DNA from 3 places in the Bilifractor sp. HCP3S3_D3 genome. Region 2 is predicted to be linked to each of the others. Evidence: riboswitches for the same ligand, from Rfam matches in the RefSeq annotation. Region 2 holds a riboswitch; each other region holds the start of a gene.

Region 1 (7,875 bases), on a different contig from region 2:
CTGAACAGAAACGTCCAGGGCGCTCGTCGCTTCATCCAGGATAATCAGGGAAGGATGAATGGAAATAGCCCTTGCGATCACCACCCTCTGCAGCTGACCTCCGCTGAGCTGATGCGGGAACCGGGTCAGCAGTTCCTCCGGCAGTTCAACCATCCGCAACAGTTTCTCAACTTCTTCCTCAGCTTTTCTGCGTGGCATCAGATTAAAATAAACAAGCCCGTCCTCCAGAAAAGTTCCGATCTGCATTCGAGGGCTGAATACCGTATACGGATCCTGAAAAACCATTTGAATTTGCCGGTATATCTCTCTTTTCCTATCCTTTCTGTCCGTATATTCCGACCCGTTCAGACGGATTTCTCCGCTGTCTGCCGGTGTCAGAAGAGTGATCAGCCTTGCCAGGGTACTCTTTCCGCACCCGCTTTCTCCGACAATTCCAAGACATTCCCCGCGGTTTATATGAAAACTTACGTCACGAACGGCGGGAATCATTCCTTTCTCACGACTTCCGGATTCAAAGCTTTTGGACAGATGACTTACTTCCAGCAGCACATCACTCATTTTTTCCTGCCATCCTTTCATCATCAATTTCAATCACAGAATCAAGAAGTGTGCGAGTATAATCTGTCTGGGGACAGGAAATAATATCCCTTGTATTCCCCCACTCCACAAGCTTCCCGTTCTGCATAATACCCAGCTTGTCTGACATACACGCTGCGACTCCGATATTATGTGTCACAAGAATGATGGAAGTTCCATATTTTCTGCGCAGCTCCATCATTTCATATACTACCTGAGCCTGCATCGTAACATCCAGCGCGCTGGTGGGCTCATCGGCCAGCAGAAGCTTTGGTTTCAGGCTCATGGCCATGGCAATGCCGACTCTCTGACGCATACCTCCGGATAATTCAAAGGGATACGCATGCAGAATTCTTTCTGTATCTTTCAGATGAACACGGCTCAGCATCTCTTTTTCCTTCTCTAAGCAGTTTTTTCTGCCTCTGTACCCGTGGGCTGTCAGATATTCCTTATACTGGGCTCCAATCCGCGATATGGGATTCATATAACGTCCGGTATCCTGAAAAATCATGGCGACCTCTTCTCCACGCAGTTTTTTTAATTCGCTGCGTTTCCGTTCCAGGTTGCTGCGTCCAAACAGAAAACATTCCCCTTTCGTCACGGCTCCATCCGGAATCAGGCCCAGAACCACATGAAGGAGAGTTGATTTTCCGCTTCCACTCTCTCCGACAATCCCGATTATTTCTCCGGAACGTACAGAAAATGTAATGTCGTCAAGAATATTCACGATGCCGTCATAAGTAAGGGAAATATGATTCAGCTCCAGAATTTCCATAAGTTCCTCCCAAGCGTAACGCTGTATCAGACGCTCTCCGAAAACGAGATAAAACACGCTGCGCGAGTTTTATCTCGCTATCGCGACGCTCGCCGCACACGAATACTTCGCATTCGGCTGCGGCTCACTGTTCGCGTAAAAAGAATCTCCCTGCACGATGTGATGCATGCAGGGAGAACACGCTTCCCTTCGGAATGATTCTTCCGTCAATAAATCGTCAGTCTATTGACATTTTATTATCGATAAAGTAATAATCGATCGGATAAGGTGTTATATTATGTACCTTGCTGTTTGCTACAACGTAATTTTTTTCTCCGACCAGCCAGATGCTCGCGGTATCCTGAAGAAGAATTTTTTCCGCGTCAATCGTCAGTTTCTTCCTGCCATCGGTATCAAATGTACTGGAAAGTTCGGAAATAATGTTGTCAAGATCTTTGTTGCTGTAATTCATGGAATTATCCGGCCCGTCGGTTTTGTAAAGCTGATCCAGGAACCACTGCGGGTCTCCGGTGGAAAGACACTGCCAGTTTGTACACAGGATATCATAATCCTTATTTTTCTCAGATTCTGTAATATCATCCTCAAGATTCAGCTGTATATCTATACCCGCTTCCTTTGCCATTGACTGAACCGCCTCCAGCATCGTTGTATAATCTCCCATAGAATAAGTGATCTTCAGAGACAAATTTTTGCCGTCTTTATCAACAATGCCGTCTCCGTCACTGTCCTTGTATCCGGCCTTCTCCAGCAGACTCTTCGCCTCATCCGGCTTATAGGTCTGTCTGTCCAGATCGTCATATCCATAGGGCGCGGATGCCGGGTACGGAGCGCCTGCCGTAGTAACTCCCGACCCCAGAATGCTGACAAGTGAATCATAATCTATGCAGTCCGCAAGGGCTTTCCTCACATTAGTATCCTTCAGTGCTTCATTTGCCTGGTTCAGAAGCAGCAGACGGATTCGTGCGCCAGTCGTATTAAGAGCCTGGTATGTACTGTCATTCGCGAAGGTATCAATATCGGTAGAAGCCACTCTCTGCACAATATCCTGCTCGCCCGACTGCAGAGCCAGTCCCCTTGTGCTGTCATCTTCAATGCAGGTTATCGTAATAGAATCGATATCGGATGCTCCGTTCCAGTACCCGTCGTATTTCACTTCGTCGATTTTTTCATTCACTGTAAAATCCTTCACCATGAACGGACCGGTTCCGATCGGCTTATTTGCGTAATCCTGATCATCTCCAACCTTAATAATGGAGTAGAGGGGTTCCGATAAATTTGCCAGGAAAGCGCCAAACGGTTCCGTGGTCTTGATGGTCAGATTCTGTCCGTCTGCCTCAATGGTATCTATTTTTGCTGCGGTTACCGCTCTCTCCTGTACCTGCATCGCCCTCTCCAGAGAAGCTTTGCAGGCAGCTGCATCCACCGGCGTTCCATCCTGGAAGGTCACACCGTCACGGATATGGAAAACCCACGTCGTATCATCTGTCTGTTTCCAGCTGTCCGCAAGAAGGGGCTGAAGCTCATAATTTTTATCGACAGTAACCAGCGTTTCTGTAATTCCGGCACGGCAGGTTGTCCACCCGTCATATTCTGTCGCGGGATCCAGACTGGTTCCAAACCAGTAAAGAGCTGCGTTCAGGTGTTTCTCTCCTGCTGTGGATGCATTGTCACCGGCTCCGGAAGTAACTGTGGTTCCGGTTTCCTTCGATGTGGACGAAGCCGCTACAGATGCAGCGTTCTGTGAAGCGGATGAATCCTGAGAAGTTCCGGCTGCAGAGGAGCCGCATCCGGCAAAAAGTGTACATGCCATAACAGCCGCACAGGTAAATGCAATCAATTTGTTTCGAGCCATTTTTTAAATCTCCTGCCTTTCTTTTTTTGTTTTTCAAAACGAGGATCTAATATATCTCTAAGGCTGTCGCCTAAAAGATTGAACACAATGACATGGATGACAATCACCATGCCGGGCCAGAAAATCAGCCATGGGGCAGACTGTATAAACTTCCTTCCTTCACTGAGCATAAAGCCCCATTCCGGAACAGGTGGCTGGGAAGACAGTCCCAATAAGGACAGCCCACTTAGGGTAAGCAGATTAGAGCCGATATCCTGTGTAATATTGACCAGAAGGTACGGAACTACGTTTGGCAGAATGAGATGAAAAATCATATCTTTTTTCTTCAATCCACCCAGCCTGCCTTCCTCTACATAATGGTTTTCCTTTTCAGAAAGCACCAAGGCTCTGGAAACCCGGAAATTTTCAGTCCAACCAACCAGCGCCATGGCTAGCACAGTGTGCCAAAGACCCGGACCGAGAACCGTAACCAGTGCAATGACAAAAACCATGGAAGGAACCGCCATCACAATATCCGTTGCTCTGGACAGGATGTTATCCAGCCATCCTCCCGCAAAGCCTGCTGTGACCCCCAGCAGGATGCCAAGAACTGAAACAATTGCCACAACCAGAAAGACAATTAACAGAGAAGTCCTTCCTCCCCAGATAAGTCTGGACAGAATGCAGCGTCCAAGCTGATCTGTTCCCAGCGGAAACTCCCTGCTGTGAGAAATCATGGAAGCAGCATAATCATTGGCAATCGGATCATGCGGCGCAATCCATGGAGCAAAAATCGGTATCAAAATCAACAAAACAGCAAGAAGGAAGAGGATGACGAACTGCGGACTGCTGAGTGCTCTTTTTATATAATATTTCATCCTTTCCTTCCTCCCAGCCGGATCCTTGGATCCAAAAACTGATACGACAGATCCACGACCAGGTTGACCGTTACATAGATGATGGCCATCCAGAGAACATAACCCTGGATAATCGGATAGTCTTTCACGGATATTGCGTCCACAGCCATCTTTCCAATTCCCTTCCATTCAAAGATCGTTTCCACGATCGTTGCTCCCCCAAGAAGAGATCCGATTGACATGCCAAACATCGTAATCACAGAAAGCAGCGAGTTCGGCAGGATCTGGTGCCAGATAACATGCCATTTGGAAAGTCCCCTTGCCAGCCCTCCATTCAGATAATCCTTGTTCAATTCTTCCAATGCACTGCCACGCAGTCTTCTCACATAGAGAGAAACCATCCAGAAAGAGAGTGTCGCTGTCGGAAGAATCAGATGTTTCAGATCTCCCGATCCCAATATCGGAAGAGCTTTCAGCTTTACTCCGAAAAAATACATCAGCAGTGTACCGACCCAAAAGCTGGGCATACTCACCCCCAGAAAGGAGATGAAACGCAGAATATAGTCAATCCATTTATTCTGAAAGACGGCGCACAGGATCCCCAGAGGCACTGCGATCAGTATCGTCAGTACAACTGTAGAGACCGTCAGAATAACCGTATTCGGAAGACGGCTGGTCAGTTCACTCCAGACAGATGTTTTGTAGTAATATGATGTTCCGAGATCACCATGCACAGCACGATTCAGCCATCGCCCATACTGAATCGGAAACGGATCATTCAGTCCCATCTCTTCTTTGGTTTCCTCAACCATTTGTTTGTCCGGCTTTGCTCCAAGTCTGTCATAATAAAGAGTCACCGGATCAGAAGGTGAAAGATACGTAAGACCAAAGGTAAACAGAGAGAGAAAGAACATTATCGGAATGACAAAAAGAATTCTTCCAATCAGGTATTTTTTCATGACACCCCTCTTTTTCAGGCAAAAGAAAAAGACCGTTTCCGTGAAACGATCTCTGACATTTAAACACGCAAAAGATTCTGCCTCCAGGAGCAGAAATAATTTGCCGTCATTAAGTCATACATCGTGACCACACTGACATTTTTACAAGCAGGTTTCCTGACTTATGGCTTCCTGCGGCACGCTTCCTTCCCATCCGTAAAGACAGTGGATAACCAGCGGACGCATCCAATTACAGTTGCGAGACAGTACAGGTCTTTCACCTGTTTCCCTATTATCAGAAATCCCGATCTAACGATATGGCATTTCTGCACTTGTAAAAGATATTTAATTAAACTTGTTTTACTATAGTAACACCATTTTATATTTTTGCAAGAGAAATTATTAAATCCGGATTTAAATGTGCTTCTTCCGGATTTCTGCTTCTTTCAGATGGCTGGCGCCGTTTCATCATATCCGCCTGGAGCACCGGAATCATGCAGTACATGAAGGAGCGCGGCGGATTCTCACTTTCCGAATCAACTACCGGGCGTACCTGGCCTGGCAGGTCGAGGACAGCATATATGTCGATGACCGAAACGAACGTTTTTCCGCGATGGTCTCCTCGCTGGATCCTTCCCTGTCTCTCCCGGAACTGATGCAGCGCATCGCGGACTTTTATGCCTCAATGGACCTCGACGGTGTCTACATCGTTCTCGACGACCGGATCGGAAGCGGGGAATTGGAGGAAGGCTGTTATACTATGGAACACCTGAATCTCATCGAAGCCAGAGAAAGTGCCCCGGAAGACCAAAACGAACCAGTGCAGTTGCGGTCGGACTGTGCGGACAGAGAACGTGTCCTGGAAGTGCAGAACGAACCGGGCATGCGGCCCATCCGGTTCAAAAATATTGATGCTCTGAACAAACACCTTGACGCGATCCGGGAGGGATCCTATACCCTTGTCCTGCCGCTTCATATCCGAAGTCTCTGCGCAGGGCTCGTCATTCTCCGCAATCCTCGTTTTATCATAAAAGAATGGCGTTTTTATGAATTTCAGGATATCGTGCTCCATGCACTCACCGAATGGGATACAAACCGAAAGCTGGTGAACTCCCTCTCCACCCTCCGCGAGATTTATTACCGTGATCTGCTGACCGGTCTGTACTCCAAGAACGCCTTTGAACCGCGCTTTCTTCCATGGCTCTCAGGCGAGCTTGACAAAGGCAGGTTCATTGCAATATTCTTCCTGGATATTGACGGCTTCAAAGAAATCAACGACACCAGGGGACACGCCTACGGTGATCACATTCTTCAGGTGACCGCATCCGCTATTCTGCGCGCCGTCCCGCCGGACAATTTCACGTACCGATACGGCGGCGACGAATTTGTGGCGATCATCTCCTGTCAGAACGAGGAAACCATCGCACAAAGCCGCAGGCGTATTCTTGAGTTTCTGGCGCAGGATCAGATTTCTGCCAGCATCGGCACCAGCTACCCGGTCTTGGACTGCCCGCCAGACCAGCTTTATTCACGCATCGAAGAATATATTCACGATGCCGACGAGGACATGTACCGCTGCAAAAAGATTCATCACGCGGCACGGTAAACGCCTCCCCTGACAGATCATCCTTTGACAACCGATCGACAGCATTTTCACCGTTTAATCTTCATGGTTTTCACCATGACCGGGTATGCTCTTTCCTTCCCGAAGACAAATCCGAGCCGTTGGGGACTTAATGTTTCCGTCTCGATATATTATACCAGATTGAATCATTGGATTGATGATCTCTTTAAGAAAGCGAGTTCTTTGCGAAAAGCCGACGTGAGCCTGAAGTTCTTTGACCGGCTTGGGGCCCTCCTCTCTTAATAATCGAATAACTTTTTCTGTATCGGGCATCTGTTCTTCAACCCACGCCTGCACCATAGGTTCATAAAGTCTGTCAAACAAACGTAGATCCAGAAACCCAGGATAGATGGAAACAACAGGCTGAAGACGATCCTCACTGTCACGATAACTATCTATCATCGTCTGAAAGCCGGTTCCGCCACGCTCCATTAAATTAGCCACATCCAAGCATGCCGCAATAATCGAATTTCTTCGGATCGACGGGATCGTCCCTGCCGGATAGGCCTCGTAGCTTTTCGGAAGCAGCCATGAACCTGGAGACACAATATCAAGCCTGTCACTGTAAATATCCACATCAATCTGTGTTCCTGCTATAGAATAATCTCTGTGCGCAATCGCATTGACCATTGCTTCTCTGACAGCTTCTTTTGGGTACGACCGGATCTCCTCTCTTCCCCCGTTTTCCGTCTTTCTCCAACCTGTTTTTGTATTTCTTTCAATGAAGTTTAACGCACTTCTGAGCACGTGTGATAGAGAACCTTTGAACCTGTCGCTGTCAAGAACAGTGCCGGTTTTCGTCTTTCCACGCCACAGACGGCAACTCACCAGAGTATCATCCCCGATATAATCATCCTTAAACATCAGGAAACCAGATTTTGCAAATCCATTCTTTGTGACGATCTCCTCATTCTGCAGTTCCTTTAAGGTCGGAGCAGACTTGTCTTGACGAAATTCTCTGCACAAGTCAATATACTCAGTCCATCCCTCTTCCTCATACAGAACATCACTACTTTCGTTATCAACACCATGTTTTCGTTTTGACAAAGATATAATGTCTTCCGGTGTAGCTGGTGTGGAGTTGCCGTCCCCCTTAATATAAACCGTCTCATTGAAATCGCCTTCACGGTAACGCACGATGGAATCCGATGGTGCAACGTGAACGGCAAGAACAAATTTCTCTGCTGCCTCATCAATGCTCCGCATCATGTAACTGATTCTGACATGCGGAAAAATATGTCGGTCATTGACTGTTGCAATCAGATTTTTCGTCC
Region 2 (7,875 bases):
ACAATCAATCCCACAAACCCGATGGTTCCCGCGGAATACACCGCAATACCTATCATCAGAGAAGCCAGAACCATATACCAGCTCCGGATTTTCTGAAGATTTGTTCCAAGAGTAATCGACGTCTCGTCTCCCAGAAGCATCAGATTCAGATTTCTGGATTGTGTCCAGAATACAATGACTCCGGCAAGCACAATCGGAAGAATCCCGGGTACATCAGACCAGCTGGCGCCTCCCAGACTTCCCATCATCCAGAACGTAATTTGTGCCGTAGCATCCTTGTTATTAGCAAGATAGATAAAAAAGCTGGAGAAGGCGGAGCAGACTGCACTGACTGCCATACCGGCCAGAATCATTTTCCCTGCATTGGACGGACCGCCTGTATTCGCGATAAATAAAACGGCAAAAGAAGTCAGCATGGCTCCTAAAAAAGCCATAGCTCCTACCGCTCCGGCTCCGAAAAAAGATCCGGCTCCAAAAAGGATTGCCAGCGTGGCTCCCATCTCAGCGCCTGAGGATATACCAAGCACATAGGGATCCGCCAGGGGATTTTTTACAATCGCCTGCATGACCGCGCCACAGACAGAAAGCGCCATCCCCACGGCAATGGCAAGCATGACGCGGGGAAAGCGGATCAGCCATACAACATCGTGAACGGCTCCTGTATGGTAGGCATCAAATTTCCGGATGTGAAAAAGCTCCCGTAATACCACCTTATATACATCGGCAACTGAAATATCGGCATTACCGAAAGTAATGGATATCAGGACAGAAGCGGCCAGCAGCACGGCAAGAATAAGAACCGTCATTCCATATGCCGCAGCTGAAACCGGATGCTGTTCTGTATCTCTTTTTTTTCTCTTACGCACGTTCCTGTCACCTGCTTAAAAACTGAATCCGGCATCGGGATAAAGGCCCTTGGCAAAGGTTTCAATTCCATCCTGTGTCCTGGTTGCCGCAGCGTACATCTCGCTCAGCATTATCGGAACAACCCGTCCATTCTTCACCGCGGACAGGCTCTGAAAAGTCTTATCATCATTGAAGACCGCCAGCTTCTCATCCTGGATTGTCTGCGGATCATCTCCGGAATATGGCATATACACAACAAAAATAACATCCGGATCGGCTGCGATGATATCTTCCTTTCCCACTTCAGATGCATCCGGATTTGCCAGCTCTGCCCCCAGCTGCGTCACCATGTCGCCTCCAAGCGAATCCGCCCCGTAATTGGTGAATGTATCGTCATTGGATTCCAGAATCATAACCGAAGGCTTTTCCTGCTGGCTCCCTGCCTGAGCAAGCACATCTGCTATTGTACTTTTCATTTTATTAACGATAGCTTCTGCCCTGTCCTGAACATCAAAAATAATTCCAAGGTTGAGGATGTCCTGATACTCATTTTCCAGTGTCCGGGGGCTGTCATTACGGGCAGTATTGGAATTGATGTAAACATTGGTTCCCTTGTTGATCCAGTCCATCGTATCGCCCAGTGTTTTTTCCTGGAACAGAGACCCCCAGGACAAAATCATATCCGGTTCCAGCATCGTAACCGTTTCTTTGGAAGGAGTGAACTCATCCAGGTAATTCAGACTGTCAAAGGCATTCTTCATGCTGTCCGGAACAGCGTTGTCCAGTCCCGCAGCCGCCACGATGTGATCCTGAAGTCCCAGAGCAAGCAGTGTTTCTATACTGCCCTGATAGACGGCCAGAACCTTCTCCGGTGCTTTCTCGTAGGTGGTTTCGATCGCCTTTCCGTCCGAACCATATGTCTTAATTGTTACAGGATACTGCGTGTGTTTGGATGTTGCTTCCACAGAAGATGACGTAACAACGGTCTCCTGTTCCGATACCTGGGATCCGGAAACAGCGTTTTCTGAAGATCCTACCTCCTGTTCCTTGGAAGCTGAAGTGACATTCGCTGCCACAGAAGAGGATGCGGCACTTTGTCCGGAATCTCCCGAAGAGGAGCCTCCTCCGCATCCGGCAATCCCTAATGCCAGACCGGATGACAGCATGACAGCCACAATCTGTTTCCATACTTTGTTTTTCATTTCCTTGATTCCTTTCTAACTGGAAATATGATGATTTGATTGAAGAGTATAATTACGGCATAAAAAAAACCGTTTTCCAACGAAAACGGCACAAAACAGCAATCAAAAACAAACCGGATTCTCTGCCCCGGTGTTTTGTCTCACAAGTTCTTTTTGTAATAACATTATCTGCCGTAACCGTTATTTACAAACTGCAAGCAGGCTTCCTGACTTATGGCCATATTCTGTACCGCCTTCCCAGGCACCCGGCCCAGTGGCATTCTGGCACAAAAAACCAATTACAGTTGCGGGACAGTACAGGATTCTCACCTGTTTTCCTTTTCGGAATTCTCCGCACTTGCAGTCGCTAATGGAAAACATTCTAACATATTCCAGTGAACGCAACAAGTATTTTCAAGAAAACCAACATCTCACTTCAGATTGTAATCATTTTCCCGGATTTCTTCGCGGCTCACCACACGGCTACAAATGTAAGGTCACTTCATATTATCAAAAATCACGAGAATGCAGCGGCATCACATGCAATCAATCATCTTCGTCACCTTCACCGAATCCATAGTTAAGAAACTCATTATATCTGGCGTTGGCTGTCTCCGCCTCTTTCTTCGCGATCCACCGCTCACGGTCGCTCATGATTGCCAGCATCTCATCAGCGATTTCCTCCGCTGTCCGCGGCTTTGCGGCATACAGATATGCCGTCATGCGGCGCATGGTCTTTTCCGATCCGAGATTCTTCGCGATTGCCTTGCCGAATTCTTCCGGGTAGCCCATATGGATGATTGTCTCAAGCAGCTCGCGATAAGCCGCTTTCCATGATTCCGGCGCACTCATATAATAACCCCCGCGAGATGGTCACACTCATGCTGGATGATCTGTGCCGTCCACCCGGAACAGCTCTGGCGGCGCTTCTTCCAGCTGCTGTCATAGTATTCGACTTCGATATTCTGATACCGTGTGGTCTTCCGGACGCCGGGCAGCGACAGACAGCCTTCTTCCGTCTCATACGGCGTGTCTTTTCTCACAATGACAGGGTTATACATCACGACATTCATGAATCCCATGTTGACAATGATGATTCTTTTCTTCACTCCAATCATGTTGGCCGCCATGCCGACGCAGTGATCCTGGTTAGCCTGCAGGGTATCCATGAGATCCTGTCCGACGGACAGATCCTGCTTTGTAGCTGCCTCAGATTTCTGTCCGAGAAAAAATACATCTTTTACTATCGGTTTAATCATTCAACATCTCCCATGCTGTAATATCATTGTTATTAAAAATTGTTTTTTAATTGTAACGTATTATGGGTTAAAAGCCAAATATTCTCCTGCATATATAATTCTTCTTGCATCAATTGTCAGGCAGTAACGGCAGACACATCCGTTCTCAACGCAAAATATGATATCAAACGAGATAAAACACGCTGCGCGAGTTTTATCTCGCTATCGCGACGCTCGCGTAAATAAAGAAGCTCGGACAGCGCAAGTACTTGCTGTCCGAGCCTCTGGCTTCTTTCTGTTATCTCTGTATTTTTTATTCTTTTTGCCGGAAACGGAACAGTTCAACAGCAAAAGCATTGATACTGAAAGGGCCGGGTCTCTATCACAAATCGAAGTACCTCTCCGCATTCCGGAAGCAAATACCTTCTACAATGGACAAAAGGGCCTTTTCATCATTTGGAAACTCGCCGTTTTCCACCCAGCCGCCGATCAGATCGCAGAGGATGCGTCGAAAGTACTCGTGCCGGGCGTAGCTGAGGAAGCTGCGCGAGTCAGTCAGCATACCGATGAATCCCGCAAGATAGCCGTCTGCGGCGAGAGTCGTGAGCTGATTGATCATGCCCTGCTTATGGTCGTTGAACCACCAGGCGCTTCCGTTCTGGACCTTGCTGACACCCCCGCTTGTCTGAAAGGCGCCCATCACGGTCACAAGAGCGGCATTGTCGTTGGGATTGAGAGAATACAGGATCGTTCTGGGCAGTTCCCCTGTATCGTCCAGTGCACCGAGAAAGGCCGCGAGTTCCTTGATAGACGGCGCATCGCCGATCGAGTCGACGCCGGCATCAGGACCGAAGACACGAAACACCCGATTTAAGAAAACGGTCTATGCTCGCCTCATCTACCAGAAGTCGCGGCAGACCGAAGATGTCCCAGGGCGGATCATCCATATGAACGGCCATTTGCATCGGCATGGAATCTCCTCCTTATTTTTGAAGACACACGTATTCGATACCACTTTATATTTCACCGGACAGTCTCGTTTCCTTGTATGCTCTTAACGCCATACAGGCCGCAGCCAAACCGGGCAATCCGTTGCTTATACAGTTTGTGGAATGATTTATCGAATGGACGTTTACTTTCTATAAGACCCCAGGAAGGCGAGGCTCTCCTTTGGCGTGCGCGTCTGTGTGGTGCGGTCGACGGCGATCAGTCCGAAGGTCATGGAAAATCCCTTCTGCCACTCGAAATTATCCAGCAGGCTCCAGTACATATAGCCCTTGAGGGGGATGCCGTCTTTGACGCAGCTCTCAACACCCGCAAGCGCACGACGGACAAATTCCACCCGGCGCGAATCGTCCGAGACAGCAATCCCGTTCTCCGTGACGATCAGATCCCCTTTAAAGTCCTCGGCAACACGACGGATCACATGCTCCAGAGCCTCGGGATAGAACTCGTAGTCCATCTGGGTCAGTTCCGCTCCCTCGGGGCAGGGCAGCTGTCCGGCGGGACCGTACTGCGTGCGGGTATAATTCTGCACGCCGAGAAAGTCGTCGTCTGCGATAAACGGCAGGTAGTGCCTGAACTCCTCGTCCCAGGCAGCCTCGGCATAGCTCTCCCCTCCCGGCATCGCCTGCAGATCATGCAGGGAGAGCGTAATGCCCACCCTGATGTCGGGGTACAGAGCCTTAATAGCTTCCTTCGCCGCCTGATGCGCGCGAAAGACCAGTGCGTCGCCCTCGGGCGTGCGGGAGCTTACAAAGATCTGAGGCTGTGGCGTTCCAAAGGCCTGGTTGTTCTCGATGGCGGCGAATTTCATGTTCTCCATCATTTTCTTAAAGTTCATGCCTACTTGTACGGTACCTTCAGCTTTCTTCGCGCCAGAGTCCGCGCTCTTCGCCGCCTGTTCGGCCATCAGGCGGAAGCGCCTGGAGATCGCCGCTAACTGCAGGCCCATGTTAGCCTCGTTGATCGTACAGATGTAGTTCAGCTCCGCGCCGAGCTTTTCGGTAACGTAAGCGGCGTATCGGCGGAAGTACCCGATAGTGCTCTCCGCTTCCCAGCCGCCCTTGCGAATCAGCCATGCAGGGGAGGTGAAATGCATCAGCGTCACAATGGGTTCTATGCCGTTCGCCCGACAGCAGCGGATCACGTCACGGTAGTGCTCAATCTCCCGCTCATCGAACTGCCCTTCCTCGGGCTCAATGCGTGCCCACTCAACAGAGAAGCGGTAGGCATTCAGCCCGGCCGCTGCCATCAGCTTTATATCTTCTTCATAACGGTGGTAATGGTCGCAGGCTTCGCCGCTGGGCTCGATGAAACTGCTGTGCGGCAGATGCTCCTGAATCCAATAGTCGCTGTTTCTGTTGTTGCCCTCAACCTGATGGGCAGCGGTCGCTGCGCCGATCAGAAATCCCTTCGTAAATGCCATTTTCTTCCCCCCTTACAGTTTCACACACTTGCCCTTAGTGATACCGTTTTCGTTAAAAGCATCCACACGAACATAGTATTCACGGCCCTTGATCAGCGCACCGACACGCTGCGAGCCGGCCTTGAAAATCATATAGCTGTGATATAACTTCTCCGGCGAGGAACCGAAGAGGATGTTGTATCCCAAAGTGTCCATCTGTTCCCTGATCTGTACCACCATGTCCAGATCGCCCGTTCGCGCAGCAGAAAAGACCGGCTCGGCTGGCTTTTCGCCATCCCCCAGGCCAAAGACACGAAGACCGGAGACGCACGGCGCCTGCTCAAAGGGCACAGCCATATCGCTCAGGCGTAGATACCGGACATCAATACCTTCCTCGCGTATGATCAGATCATGGGGAAGATCGGTTTCGGTGTCGGACTTGTCCTCGATGACAAACCATTTTTCCCCATCAACGCTCCCCTCCAGCTTCCACTGCGTAATGCGCTCCGCTTCATCGATGTAGCGCGCCTGCGAGCCGGGACGGATCTCTCCCGGACAGGGAGTGTCGATCCTGTCATCAGCAAAGTTTACCTGCACGGCGTGCACCTTGAATTGCTTCCCGAGATCGACGCACAGCCACTCGTTGCGGCTGTTGCCTGCTGCCCGCCACCAGGTCTGCACGTTCTCTTCCGTTGCCATCGAAGGTTCGTGGCCAGGGACAAAGGAAGAAGCGGTCGCTGCCTTTCCCACACTCAGCAGCATCCAGGCCGGATCGCGCCAGGGATCGCCTTCAAGCGCCATCGGCCAGTCGCCGTAACGCTGGTTGCAGAAGAGTTCGCCATCATTATCAAACCCCGCGGGCCATAGACCCACGCGGCGCTCAAAGTCATGGTTCACCGAGATTCGCATCGTCGCCGTATGCCAGAAACCTCCATTTTTATCCCTCATCGTCGAGCCATGACCCGCACCAGGAAGGAAGCCGCCCGGCTTGTAGGAATAGGGGTTGTTTTCAGACAGCCGGAAGGGGCCAAGCGGGCTTTCTCCCACATAGACGCCGTCGGAATAGGTATTGTACTGCGTTCCGGGGGCGGCGTATTGCAGATAGTACTTCCCGCAATGTTTGTCCATCCACGCTCCTTCAATATAGGGTTTGTTGGAAAACATGCCGCGGATAAGTGGCCGAAGGTTTTCAGGGACCATGCTCTCCGTCATGTTCCTGGACTTGAGATATGCCTGATATCTTGCCTCGACCTCTTCCGCGGAGGCTGGCAGTGTGCTGTTGTCCTCACCGACGCGCTCGTAGCCGATCTCAAAGGGATGGCCTTCTACGACAGCAACCGCTTCGTTCCTCGGAAGCATAGTCTCTGGATCGAGCTCCACGCCGTAAATTGGCGTCTCGTTGGAACACCCCCAGTAGAAATATACACGCCCGTCGTCATCCAGAAAGAGATTCGGATCCCAGAATGGGAAAGAACCTTCCATGCGCTCATAGGGGCCGTTCAGAACATCTTTCGTGCGCCAGCGGTCACAGCTGTGCTCGCGTGCAGAGGCACAGAAGTACACATAATCTCCGATTACGCGTACATCCGGAGCGTAATCATAGAAAGGCAGCCCCTCCGGCAGACGATAGCTCTCCCAGTGTGCCAGATCGTCCGACACCCAGACACCCAGTGTCATGGACGCGAAGATGTAGTAACGACCCTTGAAAAGAATCATTGAGGGATCGGCTGCCTCACGGCAGATCTGCAGTTCTCCGCCCTTGCGCGGATCGGCATTAAACTGATAACGGTAGCTAACATTGATAGGGTTACAGATATACTTCATAATGGTATTCTCCCTTGGTAACTTCGTGTGTTACCCCGTTCGGCAGCTCGACCCTGGCCGGGGCGGGCACTGAAATATCAAAGACCAATCTTCCGTTTTTATAGCACCAGGCGCTTTTGACCGTGCCGTACAGCGTACGCCGCTCAGCCCTGGCAAACCCAAGGGTGGGATGTGGATGTGGATGGATCGTGAGCTTCCCGGCTTTGAACTGAATACCGCAGACACCATCGAGCAGCCATCCGGCAATTGCTCCGTAGGAGTAGTGATTGAGGGAATCGTGCACCGTGCCGTCCCTGCGCACTCCGTCCCAGGTCTCCCAGGTCGTGGTCGCGCCCTTCTTCACCGCGTAGAGCCAGCCGGGGCAATCTTCCTGCAGCAG
Region 3 (7,875 bases), on a different contig from region 2:
GCTCTTCTTCCTGAATTTTGTCAGTCGTTCGGAGTGCCGGGATACGGCACAGATCCGACGGAGGAGGTGAAGGATGGGGATCTGTTCCGGACACTCTGCGATGCATCTCCTTATGAATTCTTCTGGATGGACAGACAGAGAAAGCTTTTGGGCGCAAGCAGAGAATTTGTCAGGAGAATCGGGCTTTCCGACGAGAAGGACTATCTTGGCAAGACAGAATCAGAACTGGGATGGCATATCGATTCTGCCGCAGCGGAGCTGGAGGAGAAAAAAGTTCTGGAGATGGGCGTCAGGTCGACATCGGCCAATGAGCTGGTACTGACCGGAGGCAGACTCGACGGAATCGAGATTACCCGTGTTCCCTGGTACCATGAAAAGGAAATCGTGGGAATGATGGGAATGATCAGCGGTGATCGGGCAGAGGACAGAAAGAAGGAGGTGCGCCTGGGATTTGTCGACCGCGACACAGAGCTATTGAGTTTTCGCGGCGCGATAGAAGCCGGATTGATATATGCGGATCAGTATCGGCTGAAAAAAATCGATTATACAGGACTTTTAATTGATGTTGCCGCATATGCCGAGGCGATGCGGGAAAGCACCGAGAAGGCAAAGGTGATTCTGACCGAAATATCTGCGACACTGAAAAAACTGATGAATCCGGAATGGGCGATCGCGCGGATCGGGCTGTGCTGTTTTCTGTGCTTCTGCCGCAGGGATCATGCCGGAGATGTTGAAGAGAAGATTGACAGGGTATCCGGAATGCTTCCGACGCTTTGGAGAAAGCTCGGAATTCAGGCTGATCCCGTTCTGGCGCATGCGATTGTCTACGGGTCGGAGGTAACGAGCCTGGACGAGATGTTCATGCTGCTGATCCGGAGGATCAGCAGCACGGAGAAGGCGGCTCATGGGGAGAGCCCATATGTCGGGGATTACATTGACCTGAGACGTGAGGTGTTCGACAGCCTGACGGAACATGTCATTGTCAGTGATCCCAGAACATACGAGCTTGTATATATGAATCGTTCTGCCCGAAGGGATTTTGGAATAAAACCGGATGGCAGCCTGAACGGGTGCCGCTGTTATGAGGTGCTGGAAGGTCAGGATGTTCCCTGCGGCGACTGTCCGAATCTGTTGCTGCGGAAGGATTGTGCGTATGAGGCATCACACCTGAACCGGAGAAGGGGAGCAAAAGTACTGATTCGTTCTGCTCTGACAACATGGGAGAACCGGACGCTGAGGCTGACGGTCGAATTTGATATCAACAAGTATCTGCATGCAATAGCAAGGGATCACGAGCTGATCTATCAGGAGATGCGGGCAAATGAGGCAATTTCTCTTGGTATGGCGGAAGAGGATCCCGGAACAGGAATTGAGAAGACGATTGCATGTATCTCTGAAAATATGAGACCGGAGCGCTTCCTGATCTTTGAGGAACGTGATGACAATACAGTTAGTGCCACCTATGAATGGACGGCACCCGGTGTCTTCTCTCTGAAGGAGGAACTCCAGAGCATTCCTCTCTCGGAATTGCGGGCGCTATATATGCGGTTTGCGACAGAACATGTGGTGATGGTCAGTGATATGGATGCCTTTCAGAAGGAAAATCCCGATTTTTCCATGCGAATCCATGATGTTCGGAGCTTTATCTCCGGGCAGCTGAAGATCTTGAATCAGACAGAGGGCTTTACGATGGTTATCAATCCGGCGGCGGACACCTTCCGTAACACCAGCGTGCTGCTTTCCACGCTGACGGATTTCATAGCAATTATGATTCGAAACAGGAACAGCGTGCATCAGCTGGAGAAACAAAGCATGATTGACCAGATGACAGGTGCCGGAAACCGGAGGGCTCTTGAGCGGCAGATCCGCGAGTGGAAGGGTGACGGTCTGCTTGGAGTGATTTCCGTTGACCTGAACGGACTGAAGAACACAAACGATACGGCGGGACATCATGCCGGCGATGTGCTGATTTGCGAAACAGCCCGGGTTCTTCAGGAATGCGCAGGTGAAAAGTATGTGTTTCGCACGGGCGGGGATGAATTTATCGTTCTGACAGAAGATCTGGAGGAGAGAGATATCAGCCTGCTGATACGGCATATGCGTGAGAATGCAGAAAATAATGGAATCAGTATGGCAATTGGGTTTGCGGCATGCCGGGGGAAGGTTACGGACTTTGACGCGCTGCTCACCAGGGCGGATTTCAATATGTATAAGGATAAGGGACACAGTTTCCGCAGAAGAAGGGATGATTGAAGGACTGAAGGAAGTCTTATATCCGCAGTGCGGTATATTTGACACTTTTCAGCCGGTATCGTATAATCGTTGCAGATAATTGAAGAGGGGGCCTTTCAGTGCATCTGGTCTTCTTTGCCTGCCTGGCAGCAGGAGTGCAGAAGATCTGTATGAGAATAGAGAATCAGGTGAAATTCCTGAGCGATCCGGTCACTGTGAGCAGCGAACCATTCCGTTATGTCATTGTGTCCTAGAGCATGAGAAGACAGGAACCGGTGCTTGAGCTGTCAGCCAGGAGAACTGCTGAGAGGTTTTGTAGATATGCTTCCGAAGAAAGCAGATTCTGATGGCTTGGGTGTTTTGCCGGATTTCCGGCGGAACCGATTAATACAGGTTATTTTTTCAGGACGAATGCTTCGGCATTCGTCCCTTTTCATGTATAAGATCATTGAAGTTGAAAGGCATACTTGCGAATGATGAGTGACAATGAAATCAGCAGCTATCACGCTGAGAATCTGAAAAGGAGAATGCGATACACAGCGGTCTTTGCCGTTCTGGCAGCTGCGTTTCTGATCGTGACCGTGGTCAATATCAATACCGGCAATGTCGATATTCCGATTAATAAAATTTTGAGAGCTGTTTTTCTCCGAATCGGCTCAAGGGATGATATGAATATCATCTGGAAGATCCGTCTGCCGCGGATTCTGATGGCGGCTATTCTCGGAGGAGCGCTCTCTCTGTCCGGATTTCTGCTGCAGACATTTTTTGAGAATCCAATCGCGGGTCCTTTTGTGCTCGGAATATCTTCCGGCGCAAAACTGATTGTCGCGTTTCTCATGATTCTTGTGGTGGCCAGGCACGGAGCGGTGTCCTCCTGGGCCATGATCCTTGCCGCGTTCGCGGGGTCTCTTGTGTCAACCGGCTTTATCCTGCTGGTCTCCCGGAGCGTGCGGAATATGTCGGCGTTGCTGGTTGCCGGAATCATGATCGGGTATATCTGTACTGCGCTGACGAATCTTCTCGTTACATTTGCCAGTGATTCGGATATCGCCAACCTTCACAACTGGTCTCAGGGAAGCTTCTCTGGTATGACCTGGGACAATGTCCTGGTGGGCGGAATCATCATCGGAGCTGCGTCTGTCCTGGTATTCCTGCTCGCGAAGCCGATCGGTGCCTTTCAGCTTGGTGAGGCCTACGCGCAGAGCATGGGAGTTAATGTAAAGCAGTTCCGTGTGGCCCTCATCCTGCTGTCCAGCATCCTCTCTGCAACGGTGACGGCATTTGCCGGTCCGATTTCTTTCGTGGGAATCGCGGTGCCCTTCCTGATCAAGCGTGCGCTGAATACGGCAAATCCGGTCGTGGTCATCCCGGCCACTTTCCTTGGAGGCGCCGTCTTCTGCATGATCTGTGATCTGATCGCAAGGGTCGCATTTGCGCCGACTGAACTGGAAATCAGCACGGTGACCTCGATTTTCGGAGCACCGGTCGTGATCTTTATGCTGATACGGCGGCAGAAGGGAAGAAGATAAATGGAGAAGGTACAGAGCGAGGAAAAATATTATCTCCACCTGGAGGGTCTGTCGGTCGGGTATAACGGGAAGCCGGTGATCCGCGATATTGAGATCGGAATCCGGCGCGGTGAGATTGTTACACTGATCGGACCGAACGGCGCGGGAAAATCTACAATATTGAAAAGCATCACGAGACAGCTTTCTCTTGTGGAGGGAGAGGTTGTTTTTGATCTGAAGAATTTGTCGGATTATTCGTTCCGAGAATTGTCTTCGCGTATGGCTGTTGTTCTGACGGACCGTCTGCATCCGGAGCTTATGACCTGCCACGATGTGGTCGCGACCGGAAGATATCCATATACGGGGCGGTTGGGACGGCTGACGGAAGAGGATGAACGGAAGGTAGATGATGCGATGAAGGCGGTTCAGGCGCAGGAGATTGGCAACCGCGACTTTAACGCGATCAGTGACGGGCAGAAGCAGCGGGTGCTGCTCGCGAGGGCGATCTGCCAGGAACCGGATATCATCATCCTGGATGAGCCGACGAGCTTCCTGGATATCAAGCATAAGCTGAAGCTTCTGTCGATTCTCCGGGATATGGCGAAGCAGAAGAATATAACAGTTGTGATGTCGCTGCATGAGATCGATCTGGCGATGAAGATTTCTGACCGGATAATCTGCGTTCACGGCGATAAGATCTTCCGGAGCGGAACGCCGGAGAGCATTTTTCACGAGGACACGATCCGTGAGCTGTATGAAATTGACAACGGCTTTTTTGATCCGATGTTCGGAAGTATCGAGCTTCCGAAGGTCGAGGGAAATCCGGAAGTACTGGTACTGTCATCCTGTGGAACGGGGATACCGGTGTACCGCAGGCTGCAGAAAGAGAAAACGCCTTTTGCGGCGGCAATCCTGTACACGAATGATGTCGACTACCGGTTGGCGCGTCTTCTTGCTTCGCAGGTAATCACCGAAAAGCCCTTTCATGAGATTTCGGACCGCGCTGTCGCCGAGGCGCTGGAGGCGGTAAGAAACTGCGCAAGGATCATCGATGCCGGTGTGACAATCGGTCCGGGAAACCGGAGAATGCAGGAGATTCTCGATGCGGCATATGAAAGTGGAAAATGTGTGAAGTACAGGGCTTCAGATACATAGGAACATGGTTTCAGATACATAAGGGTATGTCTTCAGATACATGAATGTATGTCTTTAAATACATGACGATAGGGTTTCAGACACAGGAGTGTATGGCTCTTTTTATGACAGGAGGGAAATAAAATGAAACAGAGAACAGCAGCAATCTTATGTGCAGCAGTTATGGGAGCGTCGCTTCTGGCCGGATGCGGGACGGGAACGGGAAATTCGGCTTCTGGGACATCTTCTGCAGCGCAGATTCAGTCACAGTCAGGGGCGGAAGAGACTGCAGCCTCGTCCGGCGTTTCCACTGCATCGTCCGCGGCCGTAAGCACATCTTCATCCGATGCTGCCGGACAGTCATCGGAGACCGTTGCCGGTAGTGTTTCAACGTCTTCAACAGCTTCTGCGGGAGCAGAGGTGCCGGCTGACGGAACCTACACGGCCGAATTCACATCCGACAGTCCGATGTTTAAGGTGAATGAGGCAAACGACGGCAAGGGAACCTTGACGGTGAAGGACGGGAAAATGGTCATTCACGTAAGCCTGACCTCCGAAAATATTGTGAACCTGTTTGCCGGGACAAAGGAAGATGCTCAGAAGGACGGCGCAGAGCTTCTTCAGCCGACCGTAGATACGGTCACATACAGTGACGGAACGACAGAGGATGTGTATGGGTTTGATATTCCGGTTCCGGCACTTGACAAAGAATTTCCCGTTGCTCTGATTGGCAAAAAGGGAAAATGGTACGATCATATGGTCACCGTTACCAATCCCGTTCCAAAGGCATGACTTGTGCTTTCACTCCATTGATGTCTGGGACATGTTGAATGAACAGGGATTTTTTGCTGAGATGAACCGGAAAGCGGTTTCGGAAAAGGTTGAAAAAGAGATTTAAAAAGAGATTTAAAAAGAGGAGTAAAAAGAGGACCGCCGCACTAAGCATATTGCGTTAGTGCGGCGGTCCTCTTTTACGCGAACAGTGAGCCGCAGCCGAATGCGAAGTATTCGTGTGCGGCGAGCGTCGCGATAGCGAGATAAAACTCGCGCAGCGTGTTTTATCTCGTTTTGATAGCGGATGGGGCAGCGGGATAACACCGGAAAACGTATCCTATCTCCCGTTGGGCAGTCCGAAGAAAAAATTATTTCCGGAAGCTAAGTTTATAGGTAGTTGTGGACTCATACTTCTGACCGGCCGGGAGAATGGGACTTGCGAAGCCGTCGATGTTGATGCTGTTCGGAAAATACTGTGTTTCGAGCGCAAATCCGCATCTTCGGTCGTAGATATGTCCGGACTTTGCTGTGTGGCGCGTGACATAATTTGCCGTGTAGAGCTGCATGCCGGGAAGATCGGAGTATACATCCAGCTGAAGGCCGGTGACGGAGGAGAAGACCTCTGCCATTTTCCGCGTCTCGCCCTTGTCCATGGCAAAGACAAAGTTGTGGTCATAACCGTTACCGAAGCGCAGCTGTTCATCATCTGCCTCGATATCGGCACCGATGGACTTTCCGTTCCGGAAATCAAAGGGTGTTCCATCTACATCAAGGAGTCTGCCTGTCGGAATGGTTCCGGCGTCGATCTCCGTGATTTTGTCTGAGAACAGCTTCAGATTGTGATCCAGAATGTCTCCGTTTCCCTCGCCGTTCAGATTAAAATAAGAATGATTTGTCATGTTGCAGAGGGTGTCCTGATCAGAAATCCCTTCATAATGGATAGAGAGACAGCCATCCTTGTCAAGCTGATAGGTCACGGTTGCGGAAAAGGCGCCCGGATATCCCTGATCGCCATCAGGAGTGTCAAGTGTCAGAGAAATTGAAGCACCGTCCGCAGCGATGCCCTGCGTCTTCCACATTCTTTTATAGTAGAAATCGGGACCGCTGTGCAGGTTGTTCTCACCGTCGTTTTTTGCCAGGTGGTATGTCGTACCGTTCAGTACAAACTGTGCGCCACCGATCCGGTTGGCATTCCTCCCGACGGTTGCACCGAAGCAGGCATCGCTCTTCTCATAATCAGAAGCATGGTCATATCCGAGGACGATATCTACAGGAGTCCCATCATCATCTTTTACAGCAAAAGATACAAGAGCAGCGCCGTAATCCGATATTGACGCCGTGTATCTCCCGGCGTGTATGGTGTACAGCGTCGTCTGCTGTCCCTTAGCTGTTCTGCCGAAATCTTTAACCCAATCGCTCATAAATAAACCCACCTTTCAGAAATACCTGATACTTTTCGCGCCGGATTCATTCCGGTGCCATACTCTGTTATTTTACAGCAGTTTACCTGTGAAAAACAGATGAAATCACGATTATCGCTGTGCTTTGTGCCGCTTAAGCGTCACTTCATGCTCATACCTGTTGTCGTCGCTAATGTTCTTGCCCACTGGTGAGCAAGCTCCCCGTGGGCCAAGAACATTGCGACTGGACTTATACAGTAAAGGTGCACAAAAAGAGGTGCCTCGATTTGAGAGTATTAACGAAAAGTTGATTTGCTATTGAAAACGTTTCCAACAGGTGCTATTCTCTAAACATAGAAAACGTTTCCAATGAAATCCGAATATGATACAATCCTTTAAAATAAAGGATTTAAAGCAATTTTGATTCATGGAGAGGAAAAGTTCGAAAACGTTATCTAAAGGTAAGAAAAAGCTCGTGGGAAAATAGATTCCCGCGGCTAAAATGTGTAAATCAAAGGAGGATAAACACATGAAAAAGAAAGTTCTCAGTCTCGTACTCGGAACAGCAATGGCAGCTTCCATGTTCGCTGCCTGCGGATCTTCAACATCTTCAACAAGCTCTGCTGCTTCTTCCAGCAGTGCAGCAGACAGCAGCGTTGCATCCGCATCTGCCGGCACCACCGAAGATGTTGCATCGAGCAGCGCAACAGCATCAACCGGATCTGACGGCGGCAAGGTATACATGCTGAACTTCAAGCCGGAGACAGATGACGCCTGGCAGGATCTGGCGAAGACCTACACCAAGCAGACCGGAGTTGAGGTAAATG

What was found. A riboswitch is a leader RNA that binds a small molecule or an ion and turns the genes downstream of it on or off. The one in region 2 is predicted to bind cobalamin.
Region 1: another riboswitch for cobalamin. It lies ahead of nikB (nickel ABC transporter permease); the one in region 2 lies ahead of ACTNDI_RS03670 (ABC transporter substrate-binding protein).
Region 3: another riboswitch for cobalamin. It lies ahead of ACTNDI_RS01070 (FecCD family ABC transporter permease); the one in region 2 lies ahead of ACTNDI_RS03670 (ABC transporter substrate-binding protein).

The regions. Positions count from the first base shown of each region.
Region 1 covers NZ_JBQHWP010000033.1:703-8,577, reverse strand. The annotation lists gene ACTNDI_RS13405 (ABC transporter ATP-binding protein) at 1-558, opposite strand, end outside; gene ACTNDI_RS13400 (ABC transporter ATP-binding protein) at 551-1,351, opposite strand; gene ACTNDI_RS13395 (ABC transporter substrate-binding protein) at 1,569-3,203, opposite strand; gene ACTNDI_RS13390 (ABC transporter permease) at 3,185-4,060, opposite strand; gene nikB (nickel ABC transporter permease) at 4,057-4,998, opposite strand; cobalamin riboswitch at 5,128-5,328, opposite strand; gene ACTNDI_RS13380 (diguanylate cyclase) at 5,396-6,583, shown strand; gene ACTNDI_RS13375 (ATP-binding protein) at 6,638-7,875, opposite strand, start outside.
Region 2 covers NZ_JBQHWP010000004.1:100,100-107,974, reverse strand. The annotation lists gene ACTNDI_RS03675 (FecCD family ABC transporter permease) at 1-866, opposite strand, end outside; gene ACTNDI_RS03670 (ABC transporter substrate-binding protein) at 882-2,048, opposite strand; cobalamin riboswitch at 2,228-2,404, opposite strand; gene ACTNDI_RS03665 (hypothetical protein) at 2,574-2,879, opposite strand; gene ACTNDI_RS03660 (peptide deformylase) at 2,876-3,286, opposite strand; partial or broken gene ACTNDI_RS03655 (glucuronate isomerase) at 3,648-4,133, opposite strand; partial or broken gene ACTNDI_RS03650 (mannonate dehydratase) at 4,135-4,230, opposite strand; gene ACTNDI_RS03645 (glycoside hydrolase family 1 protein) at 4,398-5,693, opposite strand; gene ACTNDI_RS03640 (family 43 glycosylhydrolase) at 5,706-7,496, opposite strand; gene ACTNDI_RS03635 (family 78 glycoside hydrolase catalytic domain) at 7,480-7,875, opposite strand, start outside.
Region 3 covers NZ_JBQHWP010000001.1:246,953-254,827, reverse strand. The annotation lists gene ACTNDI_RS01075 (EAL domain-containing protein) at 1-2,253, shown strand, start outside; cobalamin riboswitch at 2,366-2,551, shown strand; gene ACTNDI_RS01070 (FecCD family ABC transporter permease) at 2,706-3,761, shown strand; gene ACTNDI_RS01065 (ABC transporter ATP-binding protein) at 3,762-4,895, shown strand; gene ACTNDI_RS01060 (hypothetical protein) at 5,019-5,666, shown strand; gene ACTNDI_RS01055 (aldose epimerase family protein) at 6,017-7,069, opposite strand; gene ACTNDI_RS01050 (ABC transporter substrate-binding protein) at 7,578-7,875, shown strand, end outside.